One region of the Peribacillus sp. NPDC096379 genome, then DNA from elsewhere that is predicted to be linked to it. Evidence: a T-box and tRNA genes for the amino acid it is inferred to sense, from the RefSeq annotation. Region 1 holds a T-box; the other holds one or more tRNA genes.

Evidence for each region. A T-box is a leader RNA that pairs with one kind of tRNA and senses whether it is charged. The one in region 1 lies ahead of ileS (isoleucine--tRNA ligase), so its partner is inferred to be a tRNA-Ile.
Region 2: it has a tRNA-Ile gene. The T-box ahead of ileS (isoleucine--tRNA ligase) is inferred to sense a tRNA for this amino acid. The anticodon was not compared.

The regions. Positions count from the first base shown of each region.
Region 1 covers NZ_JBIWFD010000002.1:514,504-532,923, reverse strand. The annotation lists gene ACIQZI_RS11605 (aspartate carbamoyltransferase catalytic subunit) at 1-903, opposite strand, end outside; gene ACIQZI_RS11610 (dihydroorotase) at 1-5, opposite strand, end outside; gene ACIQZI_RS11600 (solute carrier family 23 protein) at 1,091-2,368, opposite strand; gene pyrR (bifunctional pyr operon transcriptional regulator/uracil phosphoribosyltransferase PyrR) at 2,551-3,093, opposite strand; gene ACIQZI_RS11590 (RluA family pseudouridine synthase) at 3,288-4,202, opposite strand; gene lspA (signal peptidase II) at 4,195-4,668, opposite strand; gene ileS (isoleucine--tRNA ligase) at 4,960-7,725, opposite strand; T-box leader at 7,998-8,237, opposite strand; gene ACIQZI_RS11575 (DivIVA domain-containing protein) at 8,299-8,799, opposite strand; gene ACIQZI_RS11570 (YlmH family RNA-binding protein) at 8,873-9,646, opposite strand; gene ACIQZI_RS11565 (YggT family protein) at 9,816-10,076, opposite strand; gene ACIQZI_RS11560 (cell division protein SepF) at 10,083-10,538, opposite strand; gene ACIQZI_RS11555 (YggS family pyridoxal phosphate-dependent enzyme) at 10,554-11,231, opposite strand; gene pgeF (peptidoglycan editing factor PgeF) at 11,240-12,061, opposite strand; gene ACIQZI_RS11545 (YlmC/YmxH family sporulation protein) at 12,136-12,396, opposite strand; gene sigG (RNA polymerase sporulation sigma factor SigG) at 12,800-13,579, opposite strand; gene sigE (RNA polymerase sporulation sigma factor SigE) at 13,723-14,442, opposite strand; gene spoIIGA (sigma-E processing peptidase SpoIIGA) at 14,497-15,423, opposite strand; gene ftsZ (cell division protein FtsZ) at 16,256-17,416, opposite strand; gene ftsA (cell division protein FtsA) at 17,458-18,420, opposite strand, start outside.
Region 2 covers NZ_JBIWFD010000004.1:489,304-494,128, reverse strand. The annotation lists rRNA gene rrf (5S ribosomal RNA) at 38-153, shown strand; tRNA gene ACIQZI_RS19515 (tRNA-Glu) at 200-274, shown strand; tRNA gene ACIQZI_RS19510 (tRNA-Val) at 279-354, shown strand; tRNA gene ACIQZI_RS19505 (tRNA-Thr) at 366-441, shown strand; tRNA gene ACIQZI_RS19500 (tRNA-Lys) at 457-529, shown strand; tRNA gene ACIQZI_RS19495 (tRNA-Pro) at 664-740, shown strand; tRNA gene ACIQZI_RS19490 (tRNA-Ala) at 765-840, shown strand; tRNA gene ACIQZI_RS19485 (tRNA-Met) at 873-946, shown strand; tRNA gene ACIQZI_RS19480 (tRNA-Ser) at 979-1,071, shown strand; tRNA gene ACIQZI_RS19475 (tRNA-Met) at 1,105-1,178, shown strand; tRNA gene ACIQZI_RS19470 (tRNA-Asp) at 1,182-1,258, shown strand; tRNA gene ACIQZI_RS19465 (tRNA-Phe) at 1,301-1,373, shown strand; tRNA gene ACIQZI_RS19460 (tRNA-Tyr) at 1,389-1,472, shown strand; tRNA gene ACIQZI_RS19455 (tRNA-Trp) at 1,481-1,554, shown strand; tRNA gene ACIQZI_RS19450 (tRNA-His) at 1,579-1,654, shown strand; tRNA gene ACIQZI_RS19445 (tRNA-Gln) at 1,670-1,744, shown strand; tRNA gene ACIQZI_RS19440 (tRNA-Gly) at 1,755-1,828, shown strand; tRNA gene ACIQZI_RS19435 (tRNA-Ile) at 1,833-1,909, shown strand; tRNA gene ACIQZI_RS19430 (tRNA-Asn) at 1,926-2,000, shown strand; gene ACIQZI_RS19425 (helix-turn-helix domain-containing protein) at 2,906-3,817, opposite strand; gene ACIQZI_RS19420 (phytanoyl-CoA dioxygenase family protein) at 3,937-4,719, shown strand.

The DNA of each region.
Region 1 (18,420 bases):
TTCATGAATATTTCCCCCTTTTTTTTCTGCTAGCGCTGTTTTTAATACGGCCATTCTTACATATACACCATTTTCCATTTGCTTAAAGATACGTGATCGCTCACATTCAACTAATTCACTATCTATTTCTACACCGCGGTTAATTGGTGCTGGATGCATGATAATAGCCTGCTTTTTCATCGTTTTTTCACGTTTTTTTGTGAGGCCGTATCTTTGTAAATAATCATCGATCATTTTCTCACTGTTTTGATGATGACGTTCATGCTGGATACGTAAAAGCATAACAACATCAGCAGTGGCAACCGCTTCATCAATAGGTTCATAACTTCCCTGATTCATATTTTGATTAAACCATTCAGGTGGTCCGGAAAAAACGACATTCGCACCTAATCTAGTGAGGGCATCTGCATTCGATCTCGCAACCCTGCTATGTAATATGTCACCAATAATGGCAATTTTCAACCCTTTAAAGCTATCAAACTCCTGCTTAATCGTCATTAAATCGAGAAGGGATTGAGTAGGATGGTGACCACAACCATCACCTGCATTGATCACCGGGATTTTCAATTTACCGATAAGTTCATTAAAGTATTGATCCGTCTCATGTCTAATTACAAGAGCCCCTACACCAATTGACTCTAATGTTTTTGCCGTATCGTAAAGCGTTTCTCCTTTCAGAACACTAGATGTTCCCGCATCAAAAGGAATAACTTCTAAGCCAAGCTTTCTTTCAGCCACTTCAAAACTGCTCTTTGTTCTTGTACTAGCTTCAAAGAATAAATTAGCAATCATTGTCTGTTGCGACGGTCTCCACGTTTCTCCATTAGCAAACTGCTCTGCTTCTATAAGCAATTGCTCGATTTCCATCGTAGTCAATTCACTCATTGTCAATAAATTTTTCATGATAAGGCTCCCTCCCCATTAACGATTAAGCTTAAAAAAATACCCTGCCATAAAAGGACAGGGTGAGGGTAGGCAAAGATAGAAGATGAAGTACATTCACCTCTCTTTTCCTATCACACCCTTAGTAGCCTCTCTGGACTTCGTTTAAAAGGTGATAAAATCTATATGGTATTTTTTATTAAAAGGATTAATTTTCAAACATATCTCCTGATACTTTTTCTCTTCCAGGTAAGATAAGATTTAGTAAGATGCCGACGATTGCAGATAATGCCATTCCAGATAAGGAAATTTCAGCCGATAATTTCAGGAATGCACCGCCAATCCCTAATACTAGTATGACAGAGGCGATCATTAAATTTCGTTTTTTATCAAAATCGATTTTATTATCGACCAGCATTCTCAAGCCGCTTGATGCAATGATTCCGAACAAGAGAATGGAGATGCCGCCCATAACTGCTGAAGGAATCGAGCTAATTACTGCAGAAATTTTACCAACAAATCCGAAAATGATGGCTGTTACCGCTGCACCACCGATAATGTATACACTGTATGCTCTTGTCATTGTTAGCACACCGATATTTTCACCATATGAGGTAAGGGGTGGCCCACCAATGATTGAGCCAATCAAAATCCCTGCACCATCCCCTGCAATCGAACGATGTAAGCCAGGCTTTTCAAGGAAGTTTCGTCCCACTACTTTACTTAATACCATTTGATGGCCAATATGTTCGGAAAGAGTCACAATCGCGACTGGAACCATAATGGCGATGACACCCCAAGAAAATGTAGGTGTGTATGTTGCAAATGGCACCATGAATTCTGGTATTTCAAACCAATTTGCTTCTCGAATTGGTTCAAAATTAACGATGCCAGCAATAATGGAGCAAATGTATCCGACGGTAATACCGATTAAAATCGGGATCAATCCGAAGAAGCCTTTAAAATAAATGTTCCCAACAATCGTTACAATTAAAGTAATCAGGGCAATTGTGATATTCGTAATACTATAAATTTGATGATCTGTATTTGGATTCATATACATCGCCATATTGACAGCCGTTGGAGCTAAGCTCAAGCCAATAACCATAATAACTGGACCAACGACAACCGGCGGTAGGATATTCATTAACCAATTTAAACCTGCTTTATAAATAATTAATGCAACAAGCCCGTATACCAAACCTGCAACGAAACAGCCGATCATGGCACTGCCGGGACCACTCGAAGCTTTAGCGGCAATAATTGGTGAAATAAAGGCGAACGATGATCCTAGATAGGCTGGAATCTTTCCTTTTGTAATAAGTAGGTATGCTAATGTTCCTAGTCCACTTGATACGAGTGCTACCGCTGGACTTAGTCCTACTAAGAAGGGAACAAGTACTGTCGCACCGAACATGGCGAATAAATGCTGTAAACTTAATGTAATCCAATGTCCTAATTTAGGTACATCTTCTACATCATACATGATGTCTTTTTTCTTTACTTGTTCCACGAAACTTTCCTCCCATTCACATAAAAAAACCTCTTTGCCGTGTGCACAAAGAGGTTTGCTTAAGAGTTGATTATGCCTGTATAAAGGCATGATCACGTCTTTAGCATACTCCCCTTTGTCAGCCTCTCAGGACCACCTATTAAAAAGGGCTTTATTTATTTTTCTAATATACTTACTTGATCTTCATGATCAACTTCAGTTAAGGCGACAGATATTTTCTCTGTTTGGGATGTTGGTACGTTCTTACCCACAAAATCCGCACGTATCGGCAATTCTCGATGACCTCTGTCTATTAAGACTGCAAGCTGGATTTGTGAAGGTCTTCCCATATCAACTAGTGCATCCATTCCTGCCCGTACTGTTCTGCCTGTATACAAAACGTCATCCACGAGAATAACGGTTTTTTGCTCAATTTCGACTGGAATATCTGATCCGTTTACGATCGGATTTCCATCCGCTGTCGTTTTTGATAAATCATCGCGGTAAAGTGTGATATCAAGCTCTCCCACTTGTATCCCCTTGCCTTCGATTTCACTGATTCTTTCTGCCAATCGATTTGCAAGGTAAATTCCTCGTGTTCGAATCCCAATTAAAACGCAATTTTCAATGCCTTTATTTTTCTCGATGATCTCATGCGCAATCCTAGTCAGTGCACGACGAATCGCTTGTTCATCTAACACTATGGCTTTCTCAGTCATGTATGTCTCCCCTTCTCACTATATGATGGGTTTATTATCATTAAAAAATCCCCATACCAAGAAGGCATAGGGATTTTTTAAAAATTGGCAACATAAGGTCGGCCAATTAATCCGTTTTCCTTCTCGGTCTCACTGGACCGGTTTAAAGGTTCATATTTAACTTATTTTTATTTTATCTCTATTTCTCAAAGCTGTCAATTACTTTTAGTTAAGTAATCCAACAATTCTTCAAACTCTTTTGGAAGCGGTGCTTCGAATTCTATATACTCCTTCGATCTTGGATGTACAAAGCCCAACAGTCCTGCGTGTAGAGCTTGTCCATTTATATCCAATGTTTTCCTTGGACCGTATTTCGGATCTCCAGCGAGCGGATACCCGATATATTTCATGTGAACACGAATTTGGTGGGTTCTCCCTGTCTCTAATTGACATTCAACATGAGTGAAATTCTTGAATCGTTCGATTACCCTGAAATGAGTGACAGCATTTTTTGAATTTTCATCAGTCACAGTCATACTTTGGCGATCTTTCTTGTCACGACCAATTGGTGCATCAATCGTTCCAAAATCATGGGGAATCACACCGTGTACAATTGCTTGATATTTTCTAGTTACGGATTTATCAACCAACTGTTGTACAAGACCTTCATGGGCCATATCATTTTTAGCAACCATTAATAAACCAGATGTATCTTTATCAATACGATGAACAATTCCTGGACGCATGACGCCATTAATTCCTGATAAATCCGTACAGTGTGCCATTAAACCATTCACGAGTGTCCCAGAAGTATGACCTGGTGCCGGGTGAACGACCATCCCGCGAGGTTTATTCACGACAAGAACATCACTGTCTTCATAGAAAATCTCTAAATTCATTTCTTCTGCGACAACATCCAATTCTTCAAGTTCAGGAATTGTAACGATGACCTCATCGCCTTCTTGACATTTGTAATTCGTTTTCACAGCAACACCATTCACAAGAACATGGCCCTCTTTAATCCATTGCTGAACTTGATTACGAGACCATTCTGCGTTCAAAGTTGCTAACGCCTTGTCAATTCGCGCTTTACTTTCTGTTGATTCAATGTTGTATGTAAAATTAGTCATTCTTTCGCTCCTTTTTTTCTTGTCTTTCTGATAAAAACATATAAATTACGAGTAAGGCAACACCAATACAAAGTGCTGAATCGGCAACATTAAATACTGGGAAGCTATAATTAAAAATGTACGTATGAACGAAATCCACTACTTCTTTTCTGATCACTCGATCAATGAAATTACCAATCGCTCCACCTAGCATTAAGCCAAGCGCTACTCCGAGAAGTTTACTTTCTTTGCTCAATTTCTGAATGTAGTAGATGATGCCGATCATGACGACTATCGTAATCACGTAAAAGAACCACATTTGACCTTGAAGAATTCCCCAGGCAGCACCACGATTTCGATGTGAAGTTATATATAGATAATTTTCAATAATTTCGATACTTTCCCCATATTCCATCTTTTTTACAACCAACCACTTCGTTAACTGATCAGCTGCAATAACCAACAGGGCAATTATATAGTAGAACACATTCAATCCCCCAAACTAATCGCAATCTTTTCTTATGAATTGTAGCATAATCTTGATTCATTGCATAATGAAGATTGTTTTTTAAGCCGAATTTTAAAAATGCGTGTTCAAAAAGGAGATTAAGTAGAACCGCGAAGTTCGAGGAGCAACAGAGCTTTGATGCAATTCGCAAGCTTTTTTAGCGGACTTTTTTGAACAACCTCTAAAAGGCCTGTCCCCACATCATGATGTTCTCTGGATATCATGATGTGGAAAACAGACCTGATGACACATCCTTATTGGATGGCTAATTTAGTTTGTATAATGTTCCGTCATAACTGTAGCGCAGCGAGGGCAAAGAGTTGGATGTGCTTCAACTGTCCCGACTTTTTCTGAAACATTCCAGCAGCGTTCACATGTTTCACCTTCAGCTTTTTCAACTACGATTACGGCTTTGTCTAATTTAATTCCTTGATCAGGAGCCTCTTCCACTGTTCCACCTACTTCAAACTTAGAAACAATGAATAGTTGTTCAAGATTTTCTTCGATGCTATTCAACAAAGTCTTTTCTTTTTCATCTACATAAACAGTTACTTTGGCGTTCAAAGATTTCCCAATCACTTTTTGATTTCTTGCTTCTTCTAACGCTTTGAGTACATCATCACGAAGATCTAAGAAAGCATTCCACTTTTCTTCGATGGTGTTCGTGTTGGTCACTGAATATTCTTCAGGCATTAATGTTAGCTGAGCGCTCTCCTCGGAAACACCAGGAATGAATGCCCAAACTTCATCTGCTGTATGAGAAAGGATCGGTGAAACAAGCTTAGTCAAACTTACTAGTGCTTCGTATAAGAAAGTTTGAATAGCTCTGCGATCGTGGCTATCCGGTGCCTCACAATATAAAATATCCTTTGCATAATCCAAGTAGAAAGCACTTAAATCAAGCGTACAGAAATTATTGACAAGGTGATAGATGGATGCAAATTCATAGTTTTCATAGGCCAATTTTGTTTGTTTGATCAATTTATTCAATTTAATCATCATAAACTGATCGACTTCATGAAGATTTTCAAATGCAACTTTATCGGTTTCTGGATTAAATCCTTCCAAATTCCCTAAAAGGAAACGGAATGTATTTCGAATTTTACGATATACATCTGCCACTTGTTTAAGAATGGGGTCAGATACACGTACATCTGATTGATAGTCTACAGAAGCAACCCATAAACGAAGAATATCTGCTCCCAGTTGATTCATTACTTTTGCTGGTATTACGACGTTGCCAATTGACTTACTCATTTTACGACCTTCGCCATCAAGAGCAAAACCATGACTTAGTACGCCTTTATACGGCGCTTTCCCTGTTACTGCTACTGCTGTTGAAAGCGATGAGTTAAACCAACCGCGATATTGGTCTGACCCTTCTAAATACAAATCAGCAGGGCGTTGCAAGTCTTCACGCTCTTCCAAAACGGCTTGATGTGATGATCCTGAATCGAACCAAACATCCATAATATCTGTTTCTTTTGTAAAGAGACCATTTGGACTACCAACATGTGAAAATCCTTCCGGAAGCAAGTCCTTCGCTTCACGTTCAAACCAAACGTTTGATCCATGTTCGCGGAATAAATCAGATACATGATTAATCGTCTCATCTGTGATGATTTCCTGGCCATCTTCTGCATAAAAGACAGGAATCGGAACTCCCCAAGCACGTTGACGAGAAATACACCAGTCTCCACGGTCACGAACCATATTATACAGACGAGTTTCTCCCCAAGCTGGAACCCATTTTGTTTCTTCAATTGCTGTCAATAGATCACTTCGGAAATCTTTAATGGATGCAAACCATTGAGCAGTTGCACGGAAGATTGTCGGTTTCTTCGTCCGCCAGTCATGTGGATATGAGTGGGTAATGAAGCTCAATTTTAATAATGCGCCAATTTCCTGTAACTTTTCAGTAATCGGTTTATTTGCCTCATCATAGAAAAGACCCGCAAACTCTCCTGCTTCTTCAGTCATAACCCCTTTTTCATCAACTGGGCACAAAACATCAAGACCGTATTTTTGACCAACGATAAAGTCATCTTCCCCGTGTCCAGGCGCAGTGTGCACACAACCAGTACCAGCATCTGTTGTTACATGTTCACCGAGCATAACAAGCGATTGACGGTCATATAGAGGATGTTTCGCTAAAACGTGTTCTAGTTCATTCCCTTTTACCGTTTTAACAACAGTTGGATTTTCCCAAGCGATTGTCGCAGTGACTGCTTCAAGTAGTGCTTGTGCAACTACATAGTGTGTTCCATCCACTTCTACGACAACATATGTCAAATCAGGGTGAACGGAAATACCTAGGTTTGCTGGAATGGTCCAAGGAGTCGTTGTCCAGATCACGATTTTCGTGCCTTTTTCAAGGACATCCTTACCGTCTACAACATCAAACGCAACATAAATCGATGCTGAGCGTTTATCTTGGTATTCGATCTCAGCTTCAGCAAGTGCAGATTCACTTGAAGGAGACCAATAAACTGGTTTTTTCCCTTTATAAATATACCCTTTCTTCGCCATATCACCGAACACTTTAATTTGCTGTGCTTCGTATTCAGGCTTTAGAGTAATATATGGGTTTTCCCAATCGCCACGAACACCTAAACGTTTAAATTGCTCACGTTGACCATCAATTTGTTGATATGCATATTCTTCACAAAGCTTACGAAATTCTGCGACACTCATTTCTTTCCGCTTTACACCTTTTTTTGTTAAAGCCGTTTCAATTGGAAGACCGTGTGTATCCCAACCAGGTACGTATGGCGCGTGAAAACCATTCATTGATTTAAAACGAACAATGAAGTCCTTCAAAACCTTGTTTAAAGCATGCCCCATATGGATATCTCCATTTGCATAGGGAGGTCCATCATGAAGGATGAAAAGCGGACGGCCTTTCGTTTTTTCCTGAACCTTTTGATAAATATTCATTTCTTCCCATGCTGATTGCATTTCAGGTTCTCTTTTCGGTAAATTTCCTCTCATCGGAAATTCTGTTTTTGGCATCAATAAAGTATCTTTGTATTCCATTATTCTTCCTCCATCCTATTAGAAAAGCTTAAAACGCCTTTACGGAACTTCTCCTATCGTCCACCACATCCTCTGGCGAACATTGTAGTCAGCACATCCTGTATAATTCTGATAAAGCATGTGGTTCTCCAAATAAATAGTCTGTATTTTGACTCCCTAAACTGGAGGCTATACGGGGTTATGCTTTGCTGAATACAGATAGACCCAGTCTCTATCGACATAAAAAATTCTGTAACGTTTTTAAGCAACAAAAAAAGTCCTCTCATCCCTAAAATAGGGACGAGAAGACTTATATTCCCGCGGTACCACCCTGGCTAGATAAAGTATTAGACAATCTTTATCCTCTCAAGCATTCGTAACGTGAATGTAACGCCTTGTTTACTGCCATTAACGGGTTCGACTCGGAACTCCAGGGTGATATTCAATACGTTCACTTATACCGGACTTCCACCATCTCCAGTTCGCTTAAATAAGTGTATGAATGCATTTACTATCCCTATCATCGTTTCATATCAATATTAAGTTGATTGTAAGAAATTATATGCGAAATAAGTGCAAAAAGTCAAGAAGGGATTATGAATCTTTGTCTGCAAATTCTGTTGCATCGACTTCATATTCCATTAGGTGGTCCCAGTCATCTGAACCTAGCAAATCTAACTGCGCTTCAACTAGCATCTTGAACCTTATCCTAAATACTTTGGATTGTTTTTTCAAATCTTCAATTTCCAGAGCAAGTTTTCTTGCTTTGCTGAGTGAATCATTAACTATCCGATCTGCGTTCTTCTCAGCTTCTTTAATTATCAACTTTGCTTCTTTTTGGGCGTTACGTTTTACTTCTTCGGCAGCCTCTTGAGCAATGATGATGGATTTATTCAGTGTTCCCTCAATATTATTAAAATGGCCAAGACGATCGTCTACTTCATTCAGTTTCTGTTCAAGTTCTTTTTTTTCCCGGAGAATCAGCTCATAATCCTTAATAATCTGATCAAGAAATTCATTTACTTCATCTTCATCATATCCACGGAAGCCTTTACTGAACTCCTTATTATGTATATCAATCGGGGTTAATGGCATGATGCACCTCCACGTATTCTCTATAAGTCTTATATTTATGACAACATTCACGTGTTTCCTACTAATTTCTTCGTTATTTTTTCCTGCCGATACTAACTCGCCATTTATCTTTTTTCGTTTTACCATCTATCGACAAGACCTTGGCTCTACCAAATCCTCTCACAGATAAAGTGTCACCTTCACGGCATTCCATTGAACCCTGCTCAGTACTTTTGAAATTGACCTTTACCTTGCCAGCAGCTAGTAAGGCTTGGGCTTTTTGTCTCGATAAATTAGTAAAGGCTGCAAGTAGGGCATCAAGTCGAAGCGATGATACGGTATGACTCTGCTCCTCCCAGTTCCCTTGCTCTACAATAATTTCTGTTAAAGAAAGCTTTTTTATGGAAACAGAAGCTTTGCCCATCTTTTCTAAGTTTGCAGTAAGATAATCCTCAATTTCCGCAGCCGCGATAAATTGAATATTCTGTCCATCTACTAAAATGTCACCAAATTTTTCACGCTTCAAACCAAGCGACATAAGTGTTCCTAGAACATGCCTATGCGTAAGCGAAATAAATTTCTTTGGATACGATATTTCGTATAAAGTCATTTGATAGTCTGCTTCCTCTGGAACATAATAATCGGGATAAATGAGGGCACGTTTGCGCTCTACCACTTCACTGCCTCCAAAAAATCGCAGCAAAGCGGCAGCATCATTTCCAGCCAAAGCAAGTAAGATTTGTTGTTCACGCGGATTAAGAAAATCAGTTAATCTGGGAGAATAATTCTGCTTTACTGCCTCTATCCATCCAAGTGCACGATCAATAAACTCTTTTTCTTCCGGCCTGAAATGCTGGTAAATATTCATGAAATAATACTCCCTTTAAAAGGTTGTTCAAAAGGTCCAGTAAACAAGCTTGCGAATTTCTTTGTCACTTCGTCTCTTCAGTTCTTACGTATTACTGGATACCCGCAAGGTTTGAGACTATCGCTCGCAAAATTTCTTGGCTTTTTTGAACACGCACTATAAAAAGCCTTTAGAGCCATGAGAAAATCTGCCTGATCCCATATCCTGCAAACTGCAGAGCAAGTATTGCAACAATTGGTGAAAAGTCAATCATTCCAAAAGACGGAACAAATCTTCTAAACGGTTCTAAATATGGCTCACTGATTCTAGCTAAAAACTGCCCAATCGCTGTTTCTCTTGCATTAGGAAACCATGACATTAAAATATAGGCAACTAGTGCATATGAATAAAATCTAATTACCGTTAATAAAATCCCAACTAACATTGTCATTTCGCTTTACCACCTCGCTTCTTCGTACTCCTCGTCCAAAGCAAACCCGGTAATATTTCCGGAAACATCCACATTATCCGGAGTACATAAGAATATATCTGTACCAATTTTTTGTATGTCACCACTGATCGCATAAACTGTTCCGCTTAGGAAATCGACAATACGTTTAGCTTGATCATGCTGGATTCGTTGCAAGTTTACGACAACTGCACGACGATTTTTTAAATGATCTGCTACTTCTTGGGCTTCTGCATATGCACGCGGTTCTAATAATACTACTTTAGAAGATTTTTGAACACTTTGCAAACTTACTACATTCTTATTTTCATTCTGGGAGGAATGCGCGCTTTTCGATGATTTCATTGGTTTCGCTTCCTTCACCTCTTCCTCGACCAATTCTTCTCTGTATTCATATTCATCATCTAACGCGAAATATGATTTAAATTTTGATACGAATGACATGAAACGTATACCTCCTTAGGATTCCCCACCGACTAATGCAGTTCCTATGCGAATCATCGTTGCACCTTCTTCAATGGCAATAGTAAAATCATTCGACATTCCCATTGATAACTCCATACATGGTGCATGTGTCATGTTGGCAGCTTGAACTTCTTTTTGTAGCTCCTTTAATTTTTTAAAGCAAGCCCGAAGTTCATTTTCATCTTCCGTAAGAGGAGCCATTGTCATTAACCCAGCTATTTGAATATTTGTAAAAGATTCTAAATTACGAATAAACGATAACGTCTCTAAAGGAGTCATTCCATGCTTAGACTCTTCACCAGAAACATTTACCTGCACTAGACATTTTATCGGCCTAGTTGCCCGTTTTTCAATTTCTTCAGCCAATGACATCCGATCAAGAGAATGTATATATTCCACTTTATCAATGATATTTTTGACCTTCCTAGTTTGCAGGCTGCCAATATAATGCCAGGTTGGCTTGTCCCCTAATACAGCATATTTATTTAAAAGCCCTTCATCTCGATTTTCACCGAGAGACATAAGCCCAGCCTCTATTGCTTCATTAGCACGCTCCACTGAAACGTATTTTGTCACGGCTACTATCGTAATTTCATCACTGTTTCTGCCACTTTTCTGACATGCAGCTTTTATTTTTTCATCAATGATCGTTTTATTATCTACTACTCTCAATGTTCCCTTTATTCCTCCTTCCAGCCAATGAAACTCATGAGACGTCCTGACTTTCCTTGATCACGTCGATGAGAGAAAAACTTTTCGTTTTCACAGCTGGTACATAGTGTAGAAATGTCTATTTGTTCTCGAGGAACCCCGGCCTTTACTAGAATTTCAGCATTGACCTGTTTCAGATTTAGGTTATATTGTCCTTCACTAATTAAATTATATGGCTTTTCGTCATAATCTTCCAGCAATTTCTGCACAAACTTGACAACTTTATCATCGACAACATAACAATCGCCACAAATGGATGGACCAATCGTTACATGAATATCTGATGACAGGATACCCGCTTGATTCCATGACTGGATCATGGAAGTTGCAATCCCTGCGACTGTTCCCTTCCACCCCGCATGAGCTACTCCCACCATGCTATGCTTTGGTGCGATGAAATAAAGAGGAACACAGTCCGCATAACAAAGGGTGAGGAGAATTTGTTTCTCTGTTGTAAAAAGTCCGTCCGTTGCTTTGAGACTGGAAAGATAATCCTTCGCACCCTTTCCACAGTCAGACGGCAAAACTTTCACAACCTTTGTCTCATGCGTCTGTTCGGCACAAACCCATTCGGTTAAAGGGAAAGATAGCTTTTCGGCTAGCAGACTGCGATTTGCGACAACATCCTCCTTGTTATCACCCACATGAAAGCCAATATTCAACGAAGCATAGGGCGCCTTGCTAACTCCACCATTTTTTGTAGTGAAACCTGCGACTAGCCCTGGAAACTTATTCATCCAGCTTTCGAGATAAAAAAACTCTTCTTCATGCAATAGAAATGGTTCTGTCATAATCCCTACCTCTTGTTTTTTATTTAGTGTATCACATTACCCTTTATTTTCACTATGAAAAGCAGAATTACTTGCTAATCATCAAGGTTTTCTTTAAATGCAAATGAATGTTCAACTAGAATAACATCTTCACCGACTTTTTTTATTTTTTTCCATGGAATGATAATCTCTTCGTCTTTTCCAAAAATACCAAGCATTCTGCTTCCATTCGATACAATGATCGCTTCAATGGAACCTGCTTGAGGATTAATAATAAGGTCCACCATATTTCCCAATCTTTTTCCATCCCCTATATTGACAATATCTTTTATTTGAAATTCAGATATTCTGACCATTTTGATCAGCTCCTCTTCTTTATTCAAAATTAAATATCATTTTAATAAAGTAAAACTTCAATCAGTGAGGATTTTCTTCATCCCCCACCTTCGCATCTTAGATTCCTCCAAGCCTTAAGGTGGGGGTCTTACTGCCCGTTAATGCAGGATAAAACTGCAACTCTGCTCCGCCAATTTATTTGAATAGTTTCTCAATTTTATCAAGCCTTCCGTCAAACTAAATTGTAGAGTTTTACGCCATGTTATTTCTTAATACTATGTATATGTTTAAAAAGAAACCACATGTACTTGATTTTAAAACTTTCTTAGTTCAACTTTTAATACACACATTAATACATAAAAAACTCCATATTCTTGACATATGCCAAGAAATGGAGTCGGTTACTGTCCAAACAATAATTTTTCATTGTTGGATATTCTTATTCATTTGCCGAATTGCTGCCTTCTCAAGTCTTGATACTTGTGCTTGTGAGATGCCAATTTCCTCGGCCACTTCCATTTGGGTTTTCCCTTGGAAAAATCGTTTTCGGAGAATCATTTTCTCTCGTTCATTCAGACGACGCATTCCTTCATTCAACGCAATCTCATCAATCCATTGACTGTCTTTATTTTTTTCATCACTTAATTGGTCTAATACGTAAATCGGATCTCCACCATCATTATAAATTGGCTCGAACAATGAAACTGGATCCTGAATTGCGTCGAGTGCAAAGACGATTTCTTCGTGGGATACATCTAATTCTTTGGCAATTTCTGCAGCAGTTGGTTCGCGCAATGTTCGGCTCATCAACTTTTCTTTTACCTGTAAAGCTTTATAGGCGATATCTCTTAACGAGCGGGAAACCCTGATTGGATTATTATCACGTAAATATCTTCTAATCTCTCCGATAATCATCGGGACAGCATATGTCGAAAATTTAACATTCTGACCCAAATCGAAATTATCAATCGATTTCATTAAACCAATGCAGCCTACCTGAAATAGATCATCCACAAATTCCCCCCGGTTATTGAAGCGCTGAATTACGCTCAACACGAGCCGAAGATTGCCGTTTACCAGTTTTTCTCTCGCTGATGTATCGCCACCTTGCATTTCTTTAAAGAGTATCCGCATTTCTTCATTTTTTAATACCGGTAGTTTTGATGTATCAACACCGCAAATCTCAACCTTGTTACGAGACAAAATTTTTCCCTCCTCACAGGAGCTGCCTTTCAAAATTAAGTATCTCCCGGAGTTTGAAAAATATGCACAGTGAGGGATCGTTAAAAACACCGATTAAAGATCAACCCAGTGCCAATCGCTATTTGCATTTAGAAAATTTTTTTTCATACCATTTTATTAAATTCTTTTCTAAGTCTTTTAATAATTCTTTTTTCTAGTCTAGAAATATAAGATTGAGAAATCCCTAACATATCCGCTACATCCTTTTGTGTTTTTTCTTCTTGTCCTGCTAATCCAAATCGTAGTTCCATAATTTGTTTCTCTCGATCAGAAAGCTGCGTAAGTGCCTTTGTTAACAATTTTCGGTCTACATTAGCTTCTAGATCTTTCGTAATTATATCTTCCTCTGTTCCAAGTACATCGGAAAGCAGTAACTCATTGCCATCCCAATCGATATTAAGCGGCTCATCAAAGCTCACCTCAGAACGAATCTTATTATTTCTCCGCAGATACATGAGGATTTCATTCTCGATACACCTGGATGCATATGTAGCTAATTTAATTTTTTTCTCTGGATTAAAAGTATTAACAGCTTTGATTAAGCCTATTGTACCAATGCTGATTAAATCCTCGATATTAATGCCTGTATTCTCAAATTTTCTCGCAATATAAACAACAAGTCGTAAGTTTCTCTCAATTAGCATGGCACGTGCTGTTTCGTCACCTTTTGGTAATTTATTAATTAACACTTCCTCTTCTTCTTTGGAGAGCGGAGGTGGCAAGGCCTCACTCCCTCCAATGTAGAAAATTTCGTCTGTTTTCAACCCGAGCTTAAACAATAGTTTATACCAGTAATAGGTGAGACGCAGAATAGTTTTTTTCAATTGAATTCTCCCTTCTATTTTCTACAAATGTGAGTATGTTTTATATATCCCTTCTCATGAAACGGCTTGGACTGGAATACCCGTTACCATTTTCGGATGGACAATGCAGTCAAATTTTCCATCTGCCGATAACGTTTGGAAGGTAAAAGAGACTAGTCCAGTTTTCACGCGAAAAATATCTTTATTTTGAATAATTTCAATCCAGTCGGATTTAATCGCAGTCAACAACTGGTGATCATTTCCAACAACTTTACTTGGAATAATTCGTAATCGATCCGCCCACGTATACTGAGTGCCTCCCACGTCATTAAGTAGAATATCTGGATTTTCAAAAAGTGCTACCATATCTTTTGGAATCATATTTTCTCGGCCTTTTAGTGATAAAATCATGACTGGAGACTGCGAAATTGGATCATACAGCTGATTTCCACTATCAATAAAACCTTCAACTGAACAAATGAAATCATCAATTTTCACCGTAACTTTAACTAATTGTTGATGGTTAATCTTCGTCATTTCTATCGATTCTAAAGTCCTCCTTGAGAATTGCCATGCCAGCGGGAATCCAATCATAACAAATATCCAACTGACTGGGTCACCGAATTGATTAATCCCTTTATACATAGTGTGCTGTCCAGATAAAACCTTGTATTCAAATAAATAATGGAGACCGAGCAAAATACCTCCAGACAAGAAAGTAACGAAATACAACGCAGCCAAATTTTTCACGAAAACTTTAAACCTGCCAAAACCAAACACTGTTAAAATCATAAAAATGGAGAATAATAGTTTTACTAACACTCTATCAGTAAACAAATGATATGAAGTAAAAGATAAGACAATAATGAGAGAACCAAGGAACCCCCCCGCAAGAACTCTCCAGAAAGGAACTCTCCGCTTTAACAAAATCGCAGTCCAGTAAAGCAAAAGACAATCAAACAACCAATTCAATAACCAGATAACATCCAAATAGAGCGTCAAATATACACCCCCCTTTTAGAATTGCGCAAACTCAGAAGTCAGCACGTCCTGCGTAAACCTGTAAAGGGTACTCTTCTACCCCATCAATCAGGTTGAGCTGGACCATGCAGGAGTTCGGCTACTTGCGCAACAACCAGAATTTGTTAATGAATATCTTCTTTCTCGCAAGAAAAGGGAACGCGTCTTGTTAAAACAAGACCGAAAAAATCATAATAATTTTTATCATTTTACAGAATAGCTTGCACACCTTCTGTTAGCAAAAAGTATATCGTACCTTGCATCAGAAAGTGTGTCACATTATGACTGGATATTTTAGGAGTTTTTCTGCTTTTTTGTAGAAAAAATCAAGGGAAGATGGTTCGCTGATGATCTTTGTTAGTGGAGGAAACGGGACAAGGAGCGCTACTTAGAGCATACAGGCTACAAAGTAAAACGTTATCTACTAAAAAAAGTGAGTGACACAAATAATGATTAAACAACGTAACATTCTTACCTTAGTTGTCATTGAATCAGGGAATTCGATAAAGTGAAACTCCCAATTTTCAAAAAGGAATGGATAAGCACGCAAAAAAAGAGGATGCCCCATATCAAAAAGGTTAGACCTCACATCATCTATACACAGTTTATGTGTATAGAGTGCGAGGATAGAGCCTTAATGGGCATCCTCTCTTTATTCTGTAGAAAAGAGTCTTATTATAAAGGGTGTTCAAAAAGTCCGGTAAAAAAGCTTACGAATTGCATCAAAGCTCTGTCTCTTCTTGAAATTCTCGGCTCTTTTATCCTTCTTTTTGAACATGCTCTTTTAACCTGTTAAATTTTATAACTCAACAAATTAGCGTCGTTTATTACGGTTACGTAGAAAGGTTGGGATATCCAATGCTTCTTCTGCTTGATTAGAATTACGAACAGGCTGTTGTTGTTGTTGCTGCTCGACATGTTCTTCCCTTTTTACTTCACGTTTAACTCCAGTAGTTGAAGTTGGTGATGAAGGTCGCACTTGTCCAAAAGAAGGTCTTGACGATACAGGTTTAATCTCTTCCGCATCATTAAAGCCTGTAGCGATCACTGTTACGACAATTTCGTCTTTAAAGTTTTCGTTAATAACAGAACCGAAAATCATATTTACCTCTTGATCAGAAGCACTTGCAACAATGTCCGCTGCCTCTTGAACTTCAAATAAACTTAAGTTCGTTCCGCCAGTAATGTTCATTAAGACCCCTTGAGCACCGTCGATAGATGTTTCAAGAAGTGGACTTGAGATGGCTTTTTTTGCTGCTTCAGTTGCACGGTTTTCACCAGAAGAAATACCAATTCCCATGAGCGCAGAACCTTTATTAGACATAATCGTCTTAACATCTGCAAAGTCCAAGTTAATTAACCCAGGAACCGCAATCAAATCAGAGATCCCTTGAACACCTTGCCTAAGGACATTATCAGCTTCACGGAATGCTTCAAGCATTGGCGTACTTTTATCAACGATTTCAAGTAATCGATCATTTGGAATAACAATTAGCGTATCGACCGATTCCTTCATTGCACCTATTCCACCCTGAGCCTGTGTCGAACGTTTGCGTCCTTCAAATGTGAAGGGACGTGTAACAACACCTACAGTCAACGCTCCTAAGTCCTTTGCAATTTGAGCGATAACAGGCGCTGCACCAGTACCCGTACCACCACCCATTCCTGCCGTTACAAATACCATATCCGCGCCTTTTAACGCTTCTTCAATTTGTTCTTTGCTTTCTTCAGCCGCTTTTTTACCTACTTCTGGATTTGCACCTGCACCTAATCCACGAGTAAGTTTACCCCCGATTTGCATTTTAATTTCTGCTTTTGATAGATTTAGAGCTTGCGCATCTGTGTTAACAGAAATAAACTCTACCCCCTGGACCCCGTGCTCAATCATACGGTTTACGGCATTGTTACCGCCCCCGCCTACACCGATGACTTTTATAGTAGCTAATGTTTCTAGATTAGAATCAAACTCTAACATGATAATCCTCCTAATTTGACGATATTCCGATAATTTCCTGTCTATTCAAAAAAGTAACCAAGGATCTTTTTGAATTTAGATTCACCTTTTTCGGTCCGAGGTTTCTCCACTCGTTCTTTCGGTTGAGGCTGCTGCATTTTTTGAGTCTGTTCCCGATTTTCGTAAGCTGGACTTGCAGCTACAGGAGCTTGATTATTTTTTTGTGTTCTTGCCTTTTTACAAGCATGTTTAATTAATCCAACAGCTGTTGTATATTGAGGTTCACGAACACCAATATAATTCGGTTCAGCTGTCCTCACTCGGTTTTGGAAAATATATTGAGCAAGTTCTAAAACTCCTGGCATCTTTACAACGCCGCCAGTCAATACAAATCCTCCTGCAAGATCACTCTCGCCAATTCTATTTAATTCGTTTTGAACAAGTTCAAATATTTCTGTCATCCTTGCTTCGATTATGTCAGATAACATCAGCTGATTGCAAGGTTGGTGCTGGTCGCTACCGATAATAGGTATATTGAACACATCTTCTTCTGATGCATCATCATAAAAAGCATGCCCATGTTTAACTTTGATTTTCTCTGCATCATCTGTTGTTGTACGTAATACGATAGATAGGTCTTTAGTAATCGTCTCTCCGCCAATTGGTATCACAGATGTATGTTTCAAATACCCTTGTTCGAAAACAGCAAGTGTTGTTGAACCACCGCCAATATCGAGAAGCGCAACACCAAGTTCTTTTTCATCTTTTGATAGCACAAGAGAGCCCGCAGCAAGTGGTTGAAGCGCAATATCTGTAATCTCCAAGCCTGCTCTTTCTACACATCTTAATGAATTATGTAAAATCGTGCGCATACCTGTGATTAATATCCCTCTCATTTCCAATCGAACACCAATCATGCCTCTTGGATCGCTAATCTCATCAAGCTCGTCCACTTTATAATGAACTGGGATAATATCGACAATCTCCCTGTCAGAAGGAATCGTAATCAATTCGGCTGCCTCTCT
Region 2 (4,825 bases), on a different contig from region 1:
CTAGTTTTGAAGGAATAAACCTTCTAACTGAATTTAGTCTGGTAATGATGGCAAAGAGGTCACACCCGTTCCCATTCCGAACACGGAAGTTAAGCTCTTTTGCGCCGATGGTAGTTGGGGGTCTCCCCCTGTGAGAGTAGGACGTTGCCAGGCTAAGCCCCTAAAAGTAGGGGCTATTATTTTGTACATAGTTGTATGTGGCCCCTTGGTCAAGCGGTTAAGACACCGCCCTTTCACGGCGGTAACACGGGTTCGAATCCCGTAGGGGTCACCATATTGGAGGATTAGCTCAGCTGGGAGAGCATCTGCCTTACAAGCAGAGGGTCGGCGGTTCGATCCCGTCATCCTCCACCATTACCTATAGTGCCGGTGTAGCTCAACTGGTAGAGCAACTGACTTGTAATCAGTAGGTTGGGGGTTCAAGTCCTCTTGCCGGCACCACTTTCAAATTTGTATGAGCCATTAGCTCAGTTGGTAGAGCATCTGACTTTTAATCAGAGGGTCGCAGGTTCGAATCCTGCATGGCTCACTATTAGTTTAGCGGGCGCGACGGAATTGGCAGATTCCATCTTGTAATGCCCCGTAGTTCAATTGGATAGAGCATCTGACTAACAGATCAGAAGGTTATGTTATGGTTCGATTCCTTTTGGGTGCGCCTTGATACGGGAAGTAGCTCAGCTTGGTAGAGCACTTGGTTTGGGACCAAGGGGTCGCAGGTTCGAATCCTGTCTTCCCGACCATCTATGTGTCTAAACATTTATTATGGGGCCTTAGCTCAGCTGGGAGAGCGCCTGCCTTGCACGCAGGAGGTCAGCGGTTCGATCCCGCTAGGCTCCACCATTATTATAATTATCGTATACGCTTCATTATTTGGCGGCGTAGCTCAGCTGGCTAGAGCGTACGGTTCATACCCGTGAGGTCGGGGGTTCGATCCCCTCTGCCGCTATAAAATTATGCAGCTGAATTTTTAATTATTACGGAGGTATACCCAAGTCCGGCTGAAGGGATCGGTCTTGAAAACCGACAGGGGAGTCAAATCCCGCGGGGGTTCGAATCCCTCTACCTCCTCCATTTTTTCAAAAAAGGTCACACAATTCATATCGTCGCGGGGTGGAGCAGTTCGGTAGCTCGTCGGGCTCATAACCCGAAGGTCGCAGGTTCAAATCCTGTCCCCGCAATCTGGTCCGGTAGTTCAGTTGGTTAGAATGCCTGCCTGTCACGCAGGAGGTCGCGGGTTCGAGTCCCGTCCGGACCGCCATTTTTATTCAGTAGATAAACTTACTGTTGATATAATTTGTTTGGCTCAGTAGCTCAGTCGGTAGAGCAAAGGACTGAAAATCCTTGTGTCGGCGGTTCGATTCCGTCCTGAGCCATCATTAGCTTAATACGGAGGGGTAGCGAAGTGGCTAAACGCGGCGGACTGTAAATCCGCTCCTTCGGGTTCGGCAGTTCGAATCTGCCCCCCTCCACCATTCATTATAGGGGTATAGTTTAAAGGTAGAACAAAGGTCTCCAAAACCTTCGGTGTGGGTTCAATTCCTACTACCCCTGCCAACTTAAAATTCATCTTACATTATGGCGGTTGTGGCGAAGTGGTTAACGCACCTGATTGTGGTTCAGGCATTCGTGGGTTCGATTCCCATCAGTCGCCCCATTTATTTTATCTTATTGGGCTATAGCCAAGCGGTAAGGCAACGGATTTTGATTCCGTCATGCGAAGGTTCGAATCCTTCTAGCCCAGCCATTTTATATATGCGGGTGTAGTTTAGTGGTAAAACCTCAGCCTTCCAAGCTGATGATGAGAGTTCGATTCTCTTCACCCGCTCCAAAATGGGCCTATAGCTCAGCTGGTTAGAGCGCACGCCTGATAAGCGTGAGGTCGATGGTTCGAGTCCATTTAGGCCCACCATAACCTTATATGTTGTTCCGCAGTAGCTCAGTGGTAGAGCATTCGGCTGTTAACCGAACGGTCGTAGGTTCGAGTCCTACCTGCGGAGCCATTTTTTTATATAAGGAAGTACTCAAGAGACGCCCCTACTATGGATGTAGGTCCGGGTAATCGGCGTGAGGATTCAAATCCTCTAAGGTGCGTAAAAACTAATCTTACTTGGGTTAGTTTTTTTGTTTTATTCATTCAGCAAGTGCCACAATTTACGTCAAAAAGTTTTACAGAACTTAGAGCCTCTTTTTAACATAAGCCTCCCGTATTTGGCATCAGGTACGATCTATGTAGCCCCACACTCCAGCTACCTAATTCACTTTATAACTATATCCATTGAGATTACTGAAGTATTACTTAAATAGTTTTTTTGCTGAAACTACTGTATCACGTATAATATGTTAGGCGTATATAAAAACAGAGCAGTATTTTTTATTTCGTCCCCATTCAGTTAACATAGAGGTAGAATAATTGAATCCTTTTTCAATAAAAAAGGGGTCAGATCCTATATCTACTTCAAACCGACCCCATTTTCTAAAAGTGGGCTTATAATGAGTGAATTCTTATTCAATGAAAAAACCGCCAATCCCTTGATACGTATGGGGTTGACGTTTTTTTATTTTTAGCGTCCCAGATAGGAGTCGAACTTACGACCTATAGATTAGGAGGCACTGTTAAATTTCAGTTTCCTTTACAATAGGTTTGAACTGTTTATAAATCCTACTATAACGGCAATTTCCACGCTTTTACCGTATACCAAGCGTAAAATACTAAATAAAAGTGTCTGACGTTTCCGAAGCAATGTTTCCGATTTTTATGATACAAGCTTCACTAGTTTGTTTTCAACATAATTACGATTTTCTGCCGCTCGAGCCCCGCCTGAAAGCCTTACTGAATATTTACCAAAAGATTCAAAAACTAAATACAAAGTGTTCGATCGTATATATTTACTGAATGAATCATGTTTTAGCTATTATTCAAAATTCCCCTCTTTTGAACGATTTTTTCGTAATCATAGCGATACTTAGCAGGTGAAACGTTCATCATCTCAGTAAATACGCGCGTAAAGTAATGCACTGATCCAAAGCCGGTAACGTCAGCTATCTCTTTAATAGGAATGCTTGTTGTTTCAAGCAGGCGGACCGCCTCCTTTACCCTTTCCTTACGAATATAATTGGAGAAACTTTCACGAAGTTCATTAGAAAAGAGCCTTGATAAATGACGTTTAGAAATGTGAAGATAGTTGGCGACATGTTCTAGCTTCAATGGTTCTGATAAATTATCACGAATGAACAGCTTTGCTTGATATAGATGTGTTGGAGAACTAAACATTTTTTCTTGACTTCGACTTCTCTGAGTAGCTTCGGAAAACATAGAGTTAAAGGACAGTATGAGCGTGTGTGCCATATTAGTAATTAAATTAAAGTCGTTGATACCGCCTTTTGACGTATAATCTACCAATGCCCTCCATATTAAGGCGGTTGGGGAATCATCGGCAACATTGACACAAATCTTATTTGTTTTCGCCAGCCGATTAAACATGCTAATGGCATCATCCTTTGATTTTTCATGTGAAATCTCGAAAGCAACAAATACAAGAAAAAGTCCTGTTTCACTTAAAATTTGGTGCTGAACGTTCGGACGGGATAAAAATACTGTCCCTTTCTTTAACGGATATTGTCCATCCATGTCTTTATAAAGTCCTTCTCCACTTAGTACATAACAAACTTCAAAAAATGAATGCCTATGTAACGGGGTGTTAAAATGCTTCGGGGTAACTCCCCAATAATGCACCTTAAAGGCAATTTCTTCTCCAAGTGGTTCCATTGCATATTGAGCCAAAATCCCTTCACTAAGTTTACATGATTGGATTACCAAAAATATCCCTCCGATGTCCTCATAAGACAAAAAAATAGCCTATTCTGATAAAGACTGGAATCTATAAATTTTTTAAAATTATAACAAGTATACTATCAATTTTAAGGGAGGAAAATATTATGATTACTTTAAAGGATGCTGACTTTTACAAAGAAAATGGATACTTACTTGTTAAGGGGGTTTTTACTAAAGATGAAGTAGAGCAAATGAGAAATGCGGTTGAAGACATTATTCAACGTGCAGCAAATGCAAAACAAGATCAAAATCATGCATGGCAAGGGGAGCATATCCCACCAAACGAGTTAAAAAAACTTGTTTTAAAAGGGTTTCATGACGTTCATTATCATGATGCATCGTTCTCTAGAGCCATTATCCATCCAAGTATGGTGTCTATTTTGCAAAAGCTTATCGGACCGAATGTACAATTACATCACTCCAAAATGCTGGTTAAACCACCTGAAAAGGGAGCAGCTTTTCCAATGCATCAGGATCATCCGTATTTTCCACATGAAAGTCATACCATGTTGGCAGCTAGTGTTCATCTTGATGATGCAGACTTGGAAAACGGATGTCTAAGGGTTATACCAAAATCTCATAAAGAAGGATCGATCCCACATGTAGGGCGTCACTACTTAAATCATAAGGAATACCCGATTTCCATAGGGACTCCGTGCCCTGCCGAAGCAGGCGACGTTCTGTTTTTTAATTATTTAACGATACATGGCTCGGATAGTAATCACAGTGACCGGCCGCGTAGAAACGTATTATTCCAATATCGTGATCCGTCGGATAAACCGACTGCCGATGTACACGTGAACTGGGGGCAAGGCTTGATGGTCTGTGGAGAAAATCCAACGTTCCGTGACTATCAGGCTGATTTTGCCTCAAAAATAGTGAAATGAAAGTTGAATGCAGCTAATTTGGTCTGAAACACATACAAACACGGATTATAGTGCGGCGACTCTTTCCAATTAATTCGCCTAACTTCGTTTAGCGTTTCGACTGACT